Regions from separate parts of the Alteromonas sp. Cnat2-8 genome, predicted to be linked through region 2. Evidence: predicted binding sites of a transcription regulator. Region 2 holds the regulator's gene; the other holds the start of a gene.
The links. Region 2 encodes FliA, which starts transcription of late flagellar genes. Its sites were predicted from a motif close to CTAAAGNTNNNNNNNNNNNNGCCGATA; they were not measured.
Positions count from the first base shown of each region.

Region 1: pomA (flagellar motor protein PomA) is a predicted target of FliA. The motif match lies at 3,090-3,116, and genes of this name have one in related genera.

Region 1 is NZ_JAKREX010000002.1:816,901-822,416, forward strand. It holds gene dxs (1-deoxy-D-xylulose-5-phosphate synthase) at 1-1,559, opposite strand, end outside; gene MHN00_RS07730 (farnesyl diphosphate synthase) at 1,592-2,482, opposite strand; gene xseB (exodeoxyribonuclease VII small subunit) at 2,512-2,754, opposite strand; gene pomA (flagellar motor protein PomA) at 3,167-3,928, shown strand; gene MHN00_RS07745 (flagellar motor protein MotB) at 3,928-4,857, shown strand; gene MHN00_RS07750 (cyclopropane-fatty-acyl-phospholipid synthase family protein) at 4,945-5,516, opposite strand, start outside.
Region 2 is NZ_JAKREX010000001.1:177,489-183,004, forward strand. It holds gene MHN00_RS00785 (chemotaxis protein CheA) at 1-1,625, opposite strand, end outside; gene MHN00_RS00790 (protein phosphatase CheZ) at 1,638-2,393, opposite strand; gene cheY (chemotaxis response regulator CheY) at 2,428-2,811, opposite strand; gene MHN00_RS00800 (RNA polymerase sigma factor FliA) at 2,848-3,579, opposite strand; gene MHN00_RS00805 (MinD/ParA family protein) at 3,576-4,442, opposite strand; gene flhF (flagellar biosynthesis protein FlhF) at 4,448-5,516, opposite strand, start outside.

The sequences.
Region 1 (5,516 bases), on a different contig from region 2:
AGTAGGCAGCCAAAGTTTAAAATGGCGATACTTTCAGACTTGCCTTTTGATGATTCTCGACACGTACGAGATTTACCAATCTCAAGCTCTGTCATAGCTTCGTCAGGCGTGACACCCATGCCAGCACCGCGAGGGTAACGAACAGCAGCTGGTTTTTGTAGCTTGTGGCCCGTGTAGAGCATTTGACGACATTCATTTTCATCTGAAGGCGCCATAACCACCATATTCGGAATACAGCGCAGGAAAGCGATATCAAACGCCCCCTGGTGAGTAGGGCCATCTGCGCCAACAATACCGGCTCTATCAATGGCAAACAATACGGGTAAGTCTTGAATCGCCACATCGTGAATGAGCTGGTCGTAGGCGCGCTGCAGGAACGACGAATAAATAGCAACAACCGCATTCATACCGTCTTTGGCAAGGCCCGCGCCAAAGGTCACCGCGTGCTGTTCAGCAATCGCAACATCGAAATACTGCTCTGGAAAACGCTGAGAAAACTCAACCATGCCTGAACCTTCGCGCATGGCTGGCGTTACCGCCATTAGCTTAGGGTCTTGTGCCGCCATATCACACAGCCATTTCCCAAAGATTGCAGAGTAGGTAGGGGCTGAAGGCTTAGATTTTGGCAAAGCATTGTCAGCCGGATTGAATTTTGGTACCGCGTGGAACTTGATAGGGTCTTCTTCAGCAACCGCGTAACCTTTACCTTTCTTGGTGACTACGTGAAGTAGCTGCGGGCCGTCAAACTTGCGCATATTGCGTAGAGTATCGACAACACCATTTACGTCGTGGCCATCGATAGGGCCAATGTAGTTAAAGCCAAGCTCTTCAAATATCGTGCCCGGGACAACCATGCCTTTAATGTGTTCTTCTGCACGGCTGGCAAACTCCTTAATAGGAGGTACATTGCTTAGCAGCTTTTTGCCGCCATCGCGTATAGAGTTGAAAAAGTTGCCTGTGAGCAAGCGAGCTAAGTGACTGTTCAACGCACCTACGTTTTCAGAAATAGACATTTCGTTGTCGTTAAGTACAACTACCATGTCTTTCTTGATATCACCAGCGTGATTAAGGGCTTCAAACGCCATACCAGCGGTCATAGCACCGTCGCCAATTACCGCTACAACCTTTCTGTTTTTGCCTTCTTTTTCGGCAGCCACAGCCATGCCCAGCCCTGCACTAATCGATGTAGACGAATGACCAACTGCAAAGGTGTCGTAGTCGCTCTCAGGCGGCCATGGGAAAGGGTGCAGACCATTCTTTTGGCGAATGGTGCTCATGCGCTCTGCACGGCCTGTAAGGATTTTGTGCGGATAAGCTTGGTGACCTACATCCCACAGCAGTCGATCGAAGGGGGTGTCGTACACATAGTGCAAAGCGACGGTCAGTTCCACTGTGCCTAAACCAGATGCAAAGTGCCCACTGGTTTGGCTTACGCTGTTAAGTAAGTACTCACGCAACTCATCGGCGAGCTCGCGTAATTTGTCTTGGGGCAACTGCCTCAATTTATCGGGTGTTTGCGCAAGCGCAAGCGTTGGGTAATGTTGGAGATCTAAACTCATGTACTTATTATCTTTTTCAACATGGCGCGTGGCTAATGGTCGCGTTTTACCAAAAGCTCGCTAAACGCAATTAAACTGTCAGTATTGTAGGGTAAACGCGCCAATGCTTGAAGTGCATTATCGTGAAGCATTTCTAATTCTTGTTTAGCGCCTGTAATACCAAGTTTGGCTGGAAAGGTATTTTTCCCTAACGCTTCGTCTGACCCCGCGGGTTTACCTAATTTTTCGCTACTGCCTTCCACATCTAAAATATCGTCTTGAACTTGGAAAGCTAGCCCAATATCCGCGGCATAAGCCATTAAGTCAATTTTAGTTTGAGGCAGTAAGCCTTCACTAACAATGGCGACCATTTCTACGCAGGCTTTTAACAATGCACCGGTTTTCAATCTATGCAGCTGTTTTAGTTCTTCTAGCGAGATGGTTTTGCCGGTGCTGGCTAAATCGATAGCTTGCCCACCGCACATACCTATGTAACCCGCACTTTTCGCAAGTACAGACAGTAACTGGCTACGCTTTGTTTCAGCATACGTGCTTAATGGCGCATCAGCTAACACTGTAAATGCAAGTGCCTGCAGCGCATCGCCAGCTAAAATAGCGGTAGCCTCATCAAAGGCGATATGGCAGGTTGGCATACCGCGGCGCAAGTCGTCGTCGTCCATGGCTGGTAAATCGTCGTGGACTAACGAGTAGGCGTGCACACATTCAATAGCCATACTAATAGCCATTTGGTCTTTTTTGGGCACGTCTAGGGTGTTACCTACCACTTGAACAAGTAGTGGCCGCATCCGTTTACCGCCAGCAAGCAAGGCGTGACGCATTGCGTCTTTCAAGCGCGGCGCGTAATCGGGTAATTCGTCAATTAATGTAAGAAGAGATGCATCAGTTTGTTGTTTAACTTGCTGATGCAAAGCAGAAAAATTCATAGATTGCCTGTTAGTTAAAAATGAACGATTTATGGCTGTTCACTTTCAGGAAGAGGGTGGAGCGTTTCTTCGCCTTGTTCACTGAGCAGTATCTTTACTTTTTGCTCGGCGTTTTCAAGAGATTGTTGGCCTTGGCGGGAAAGTGCTATACCGCGTTCAAATTTTTCTAGTGCTTTATTAAGAGGCAGATCACCGCTTTCCATTTCGTTAACGATAGCTTCTAGTTCTGATAAAGTTTCTTCAAAAGACGCTGATGCTTTTTCTGTCGTCATAAAAACACTCAATATAGTGGCCAAAATACGTATACCGCGCACATTAACCGAGGGTTGCACAAGGGTCAAATGGTTTGTCCGTATATCGCCTATATCACAGTAACATAGCTTTTTTTTCATCCAGTTCAAAAGGCAACATGCAAGCAAATTGTGCTATATTCGATGCAAGGCTCAGTAACCTTTCAGAAGTAACCGTGTTATTTACTGTGAAGGAAAACGTAAGGCGCTGAAAAAGCGCTAGATGTTTTTAGTTTATAAAAACAGACAAAGCAGCGCTTTTACATAGAACCTACTTCATAATAAACAAATAAATGTGATATTTTTCAATAATGTCGTTTTAGTATTTCTATCTTTTGCCGATAGGGTATTTGTACACTAACAGCACTGACTGCGCATAAATGGGGAAGAGTGAGTGGATTTAGCAACCGTCATAGGTATGTTGGGCGCCATTGGTTTCATAGTGATGGCTATGATTCTGGGCGGCAGCTTGGGCATGTTCATCGACGTGCAATCAATACTTATTGTATTCGGGGGAACACTATTTGTTGTCCTATCTCAGTTTACGTTGGGCCAATTCTTCAGTGCGGGTAAAGTTGCTGGCAAAGCATTCATGTTCAAAATTGAAACGCCTGAAGAGCTTATCGAGAAGATTGTTGAAATGGCAGACGCTGCGCGAAAAGGCGGGTTTCTGGCACTAGAAGAAGCGGAAATTTCAAATGAGTTCATGCAAAAAGGTGTGGACATGTTGGTTGACGGCCACGACATTGAAGTGGTGAGAGAAACGTTAGCTAAAGATATTTCTATGACAACGGAAAGGCATGAGTTCGGCGCTTCTATATTTAAAGGAATGGGCGACGTAGCGCCTGCGATGGGTATGATTGGTACTTTGATCGGTCTGGTTGCCATGCTTTCAAACATGGATGACCCTAAAGCCATCGGTCCTGCTATGGCGGTAGCGCTATTAACCACGCTTTATGGTGCCTTTTTTGCCAACGTCGTGTGTTTGCCAATTGCCTTTAAACTGGCGGTAAGAGCCGGTGAAGAGAAGTTAAACCAGAGTCTTGTTCTTGACGGTATTGTGGGTATAGCCGATGGCCAGAACCCACGTGTTATCGAAGGGGTATTAAAGAACTACCTTGCGGCGAGTAAACGCGGAAGCGCAGAGGAAGAGTAATGGCCGAAGAAGAATGCCCAAAATGTCCCCCCGAGGGGCTTCCAGCCTGGATGGGAACCTTCGCAGACCTGATGTCGTTGCTTATGTGCTTCTTCGTACTCCTTCTTTCTTTTTCGGAAATGGACGTACTGAAGTTTAAACAAATTGCGGGCTCTATGAAGTTTGCTTTTGGTGTGCAAAATAAAATTGAAGTAAGAGATATTCCAAAGGGTACCAGTGTTATTGCAATGGAGTTTCGACCTGGCAAGCCTGACCCTACGCCTATTGAGTCCATTCAGCAGCAAACCAACGAAATGACCCAACAAATGCTGGAATTTCAGGCTGGTAACGAAGACTCTGCCGGCGGAAGGCAGAAGCAGCGTGGCGAGCAGCGTGGCGGACAATCTCAACAAACGGCTACTGAGTCGTCTTCATCGGCTGAGCAAAGCACCGATCAGTCGCAAATGGCTGAACTGATGAAAAAAGTAGCGCAGCAATTAGAAAAACAAATTCTAGATGGTTCGGTGGAAATGGAATCGTTGGGTCAGCAGTTAACCATTCGAATTCGTGAGAACGGTTCCTTCTCGGCGGGCTCGGCCTTTTTGCAGCCCCAATTCCAACCGGTGTTGAGAAAAATAGGTACGCTGTTGGCGGATGTGCCTGGAGAAATCGAAATTTCAGGGCACAGTGACGGCCAGCATATTGCTAATGAGCTCTATCGTTCTAATTGGGACTTGTCAGCGCAGCGCGCTGTCGCGGTCGCTGAAGCCATGCGGACCGCGCCAGGGTTTGACGAAAGTCGTATGTCGGTAGTGGGTAAGGCAGATACCGATCCAATTGTAGAAAATGCCACTACACCTTCAGACCGAGCGCAAAATCGCCGCGTTGAAATTAATATCAATCAGGGTAAGCCAATGCTGTCGAAGCCTATATCAGTTGTAGATGAGTAGTGCTTTGACCTAGTGTCAGCTTCAAACAAGAAAGCGGCGCCACAAGGGCGCCGCTTTTTTTGTCACTACTATCGATAATTAGCGTTGTTAAACACGAGCCAAATCAAGTCTGTAATGAGGCTTTGAAATCACAAGCTGAACGGTACTGATTGTTCTTTCTAAAAAACCACCTTCACAATATTTCAGGTAGTAGGTCCACATTCGCATAAAACGCTCGTCATAACCGTCGTTTAAAAGCTCATCTTTTGCAGAAATAAATGCTTCATACCAATGGTTCAATGTTTTCGCATAGTCAATCCCGATGTCGTGTAAGTCACGAATCATCATATTAGTATACTTTTTCAGGTGAGCGTTAAGCTGGTGCTGAGAAGGTAAAAATCCACCCGGAAAGATATATTTCTGAATAAAGTCGACACTATTTGAATAGCTGTCGTAACGTCTGTCATCAATGGTTATTGACTGAAGCAGCATTAGGCCGTCGTCTTTTAAAAGTGACGAGCATTTCTCAAAGAAATTTCCTAAAAATTGTTTGCCTACAGCTTCAATCATCTCGATAGATACGAGCTTATCGTACTTGCCTTCAAGTAGGCGATAATCCTTTTTCAGCAAAGTGATTTTGCTTTCAAGTCCTTCTCGGGCAATCCATTCTTTTGCCCATG
Region 2 (5,516 bases):
TCCGACATACGTGCAGCTGCGTCTGCGTCTAGTACACCGCGACTAATAGCAATTTCTTTAAGCTTTTCAGGATCCATTCCTTTACCATCATCTTCGATGGTTAGAAGAATATGATCGCCTTCTTGAGATGCCGATAGCTGAACCGTACCCATGCGCGGCTTACCCGCTGCAGCACGATCATCAGGCATTTCAATACCATGGTCGACGGAGTTTCTCACCAAATGCACAAGTGGATCGGCCAGTGCTTCAACCAGGTTTTTGTCTAAATCAGTTTCCTCACCCACAAGCTCAAGGGTTATTTCTTTTTTCAAGCTTCTAGCGAGGTCTCGAACAACGCGAGGGAAACGACCAAACACCTTCTTGATAGGTTGCATGCGGGTTTTCATTACCGCACCTTGCAAGTCGCCCGTTACCACATCTAAGTTGGCAATGGCTTTGGACATGCTTTCGTCGTTACTGTTGATACCCAAGCTTATTAGCCTGTTTCTCACTAGTACGAGTTCACCCACCATGTTCATAATTTGGTCAAGACGCTTGGTATCTACACGTACTGTAGTCTCAGCAGGAGGCGCAGCTGGTGCCGCCTTCTTCTCATCTTTTTTAGGCGCTGCTTTTGGTGCAGCAGGCGCGCTTGCTTTAGCTGGCGCTGCGGCGCTAGAAGCAGGCGTCGCTTTTGGCGCAGCTGGCGCTGCTTGTTTCGCTTTTTGAACCGCTTCTGTTGCTGCCTTATCTACAGGAGGCTCTGGCGCCTTTGAAACGGCTCCCTGCTTGGTAGGCCCTTGCCCTGAGCCATGCAGTTGGTCAAGCAGTGCTTCAAATTCGTCATCGGTGATTTCTTCATCACCAGCTGCACTCGGCGTAACTGGTGCTGGAGCTGGTGTATTTGCCTTTGGCGCAGCTTCTTCACCACCAAACTTGCCTTTGCCATGTAAATCATCGAGCAGCGCTTCAAATTCTTCGTCGGTGATATCGTCGTTATCACTAGCGGCAGCAGGTGCATCAGCCTTTGCAGGTTCGCTTTTAGCCGCTGAGGACTGTCCTGGTGCCCCAGAGCCATGAAGCTCATCAAGCAGCGCTTCAAACTCATCTTCAGTGATTTCGTCAATACCGCCGCTATCACCAGAACTTGGTGCCTGTGCAGTAGGCTCTTCAACAACTAATTCTGGCTCTTCAATCGCGGGCTCAGGTTCTGACGCCGGCGCGCTTTGTTCACCAAAAATATTCTCATCTGGAGATTCCGGGCGACTTAGTTTGTGTAACAAGTCTACTAGGTGTGCATCTGCTGGCTCTAATGGATCCCGAGCTTTCACTCGTTCAAACATTTCAACCACCACATCTGTGGCTTGCAGAATAATATCCATCAGTTCAGGGGTTAGTGTTCGTTGACCGTTACGCATTACGTCAAAGACGTTTTCCGCACCGTGACAAATTTCTACTAACTCGGTAAGAGACAGGAACCCTGCTCCCCCTTTAACTGTGTGATAACCACGGAAAATTGCATTCAGCAAATCCGCATCTTCAGGATTGTTCTCAAGATCAACGAGCTGTTCTTGTAATTGTTCAAGTATCTCTCCAGCCTCAACTAGAAAGTCCTGTAATATATCCTCGTCAACATCAAACGACATGCGCCCGCTCCCCTAAAAACCTAAGCTAGACAGAAGATCATCTACATCATCTTGGCCTGACACGACGTCGTCGCGCTTATCGGCATCAATGATAGGGCCTTCTGCCTCTACACCATCAACCTTATCGGCCTTAACGCTGGATGGTTTAGTTTGTTCTGCACCGTCGCGTTCACCAAACATGGTAAGCATGTTAACTAAGCTGTCTTCCACTTCTTTAACCAAGTCGATAACGCGGCGAATAACCTGACCAGTTAAGTCTTGATAACCTTGAGCCATCAATACTTCTGTAAGTAACTGTGTAAGTTTAGCTGACTGTGCCGAACCTTCTTCCAACAATTCGTCTAAGTCTGCGCATAAAGCCTTGAATTCACCCAACTCTATTTGGCGATTCATCAGCTTCTTCCACTCAGGCATTACCTTTTCGATGCGCGCCGACAGCATTTCAGCTATAGGCATGCTCGCTTCAACGGCATCCATAGTAGTATTAGCAGCTTTTTCAGTTTCTTCAATTACGTAGGTTAGGCGGGATTGTGCATCGGGAATATCATCGGTCGCGAGATTTTTAATGCGGTCGTCTATTTGGAAATTATTCAGCGCGTCATGGAGCTGACGCGTCAGTTTCCCTACTTCAGCAAATAACTCAACGTTTTCTTTCATTGAGGCCGCTTCTAATAGGGCATTGGCTGAAGCGTTGTCACCCTCTTCAAGGTAGGTGACAAGCTGTTTTGCTTCTTCCAACGAAATTGGAACGTTTACATTCGTTGACATCCAGTAAACCTCATTTCTCTGGTGAGCGTCTGGATCAACCTAAACGTTCGAATATTTTATCTAATTTTTCTTTAAGTGTTGCTGCAGTGAACGGCTTAACAACGTAGCCGTTAACACCTGCTTGCGCGGCGGCAACAATTTGCTCTTTCTTCGCTTCAGCAGTAACCATAAGTACTGGTAGGTGCTTGAGCTTGTCATCGGCTCTAATCGCGCGAAGCAAGTCAATACCCTGCATTCCAGGCATGTTCCAATCGGTAACTACGAAATCGAAATCACCTTGCTGCAACATAGGCAATGCAGTACTTCCGTCATCCGCTTCCTGGATGTTGGAAAAACCCAAATCTTTAAGTAGGTTTTTGATGATACGTCTCATGGTAGAAAAATCATCGACCACGAGAATTTTCATGCTTTTGTCCAAAATAGCCTCCAGTGAGGGGTTAATTGTTATTAATTTCTATTCTTCGTCAGCTTGCCACGACTTCATTCGTGATTTGAGTTTTAACATGGCCTGACTGTGAATTTGACTGACTCTCGATTCACTTACATCAAGAACCTCACCAATTTCTCTTAGGTTCAGCTCTTCATCATAATACAGCGAAAGTACAATCGCTTCTCTTTCAGGTAATGTCGTAATTGCATGGGCAAGCGCTTTTTGGAAAGCGCCTTGCATCAAATCTTCCAGTGGTGCGTCGCTACCTCGATTTTGCTCTGTCGAAATAACATCTTCTGACACACCTAAATCTTCAATACCTACCAGCTTTCCGGCATTTACTTCATTAAGCATTTGGTGATAGTCCTGCAAGCTTACATTAAGCTTATCAGCAATATCAGAATCTCTAGCATCGCGGCCTGTTTCGCTTTCTACTTGCGAAATTGCTTCAGTGATCGCTCGACCATTTCGGTGGACTGAACGCGGTGTCCAATCCCCTTTGCGAATTTCATCTAGCATAGCACCGCGAATGCGAATACCGGCAAACGTTTCAAAGCTGGCTCCTTTTGAACCATCAAAGTTTCGCGCGGCTTCTAATAATCCAATCATGCCTGATTGAATTAAATCGTCTACAAGAACACTAGCCGGCAATCGCGCTATCAAGTGATGCGCTATACGCTTAACCAATGGCGCATGTCTTTCGACTAACTGCGCTTTATCGGTTTGTTGTTGATAAGCGGCTGCCTTGCTGTTCAACGCTGACTTCCTACGGCTTTTTCTGCAACTAATTGTTCAATGAAAAACTCTAAATGGCCACCTGGCTGCGCTGGAATAGGCCATGTTAAGGCTTTACTCGCCAACTGTGTTATTGCAACGGCTGCCGGTGAACCTGGGTAAGCATCGACAATGGCTGTTTGTTTACGCACTGCTTTACGAATGTTCTCGTCAAACGGTACTGTCGCCACTAATTCTAGTGCAACATCTAAAAAACGCCCTGTCACTTTGCTCAATTTACTAAATAGCTCTTGGCCTTCTCGCACGTCGCGCACCATATTAGCCACAACTTTGAAGCGGAAAACACCGTGCTCTCTATTCAGAATTTTTATCAATGCATACGCATCTGTCAATGAAGTAGGCTCGTCACACACAACGACCATGATGTCTTGTGAGGCTTTTGAAAAGCTCAACACCATGTCTGAAATACCTGCCGCTGTATCAACGATAAGCACGTCAATTTGCGAGCGCAGCTCACTAAAGGCACGAATTAGGCCAGCGTGTTGCGTTGGCGACAATTCTGCCATCGACTGCGTGCCTGATGTGGCAGGGGCAATCTTTATTCCGTGCGGACCGGTCACTAATACTTCATCAAGTGTACATTCGCCGGAAAGCACGTGGGATAAGTTTTTCTCAACACGCAAACCTAACATAACGTCTACGTTAGCAAGACCGAGGTCCGCATCGAGAACCATTACACGTTTACCTTGCTTCGCCATGGCGATAGCGGTGTTCAATGTAATGTTTGTTTTACCTACGCCACCTTTGCCACCGGTGACGGCGATTACTTTGATTAACCGTGATTGCTTCATTTTTCTTAAGCTACTCGCTTGGTCGTCAATCATACTGCTTATGCTGTTTTAATTGCGTTGTTACCACTAGTATGATTCAAACCGTACTTTTTATAAAGCTTTGCAGCAGCGGAAACCAAAGATTTCGCTTCTGCAATCTTAATGTCTTCAGGTACTTTTTGACCATCGGTGACATAACTAACCGGTAATTGGTATTCAACCGCTGCACTAAGCACCTCTCCTAAAGAGTAGCACTCATCTAACTTTGTGAAAATACAGCCACTTAGTTCAATATCATCATACGCTTGAATGATTCTCTGCAAAGCAGGATATTGCGTATTTGCTTGCGCTACCAAATATTTTTTAACATTTGGCATTTGTCCGTTATCAAACTGCTTAATTTGTTTAATTAATCGACTATCTCTTTGACTAAATCCAGCCGTATCAATCAATACTAGTCGCTTATGACGAAGTTGGAATAATAAATCCGCAAGTTCTTCACTAGTCTGCGCTTTTCTCACCGTGCAGCCAATAATCTTTCCGTATGTCGCTAGCTGCTCATAGGCGGCAATTCTATACGTATCGATGGTAATCATCGCAACCGACTCTGCACCGTATTTTTGCGCATAGCGGGCAGCAAGTTTCGCAACGGTAGTTGTTTTACCGGTACCTGTTGGTCCTACTAATGCAACAGCACCTTGTGCGCTAAGTATATCGTTTCCTGTCACATTTATGCGATTAGCCAATAGGTTAAGAAGATATACCCATGCATCTCGTTCGTTGTAATGTGACGGCGTATAGCTAATAAGCTGTTTCGCTAACGCGTTGCTTAACCCCATATCGGTTAAACGGGTGATTAGATATTGATGAACAGGTTTTTGACGTTTGTTTTTAGCTTCCATCAAGTCGGCCACTTGATATTGCAATACATCGCGAAGAGACGCTAGCTCTTCCTTGATTTGCGCAAGCTCCGCTGACTGCGTCACAGCGGTATCATCCATACTCGACGCTTGATGCTCTGGGAAAGCGTTCTGACGAACTGGTTCATGAGAAGACTGCTGGGCTTCTACGTCGTCAATAAAGGCTTCTGAGAAGTCTAAGTGCGAAGCAATTTCATTGGCGTGCTTA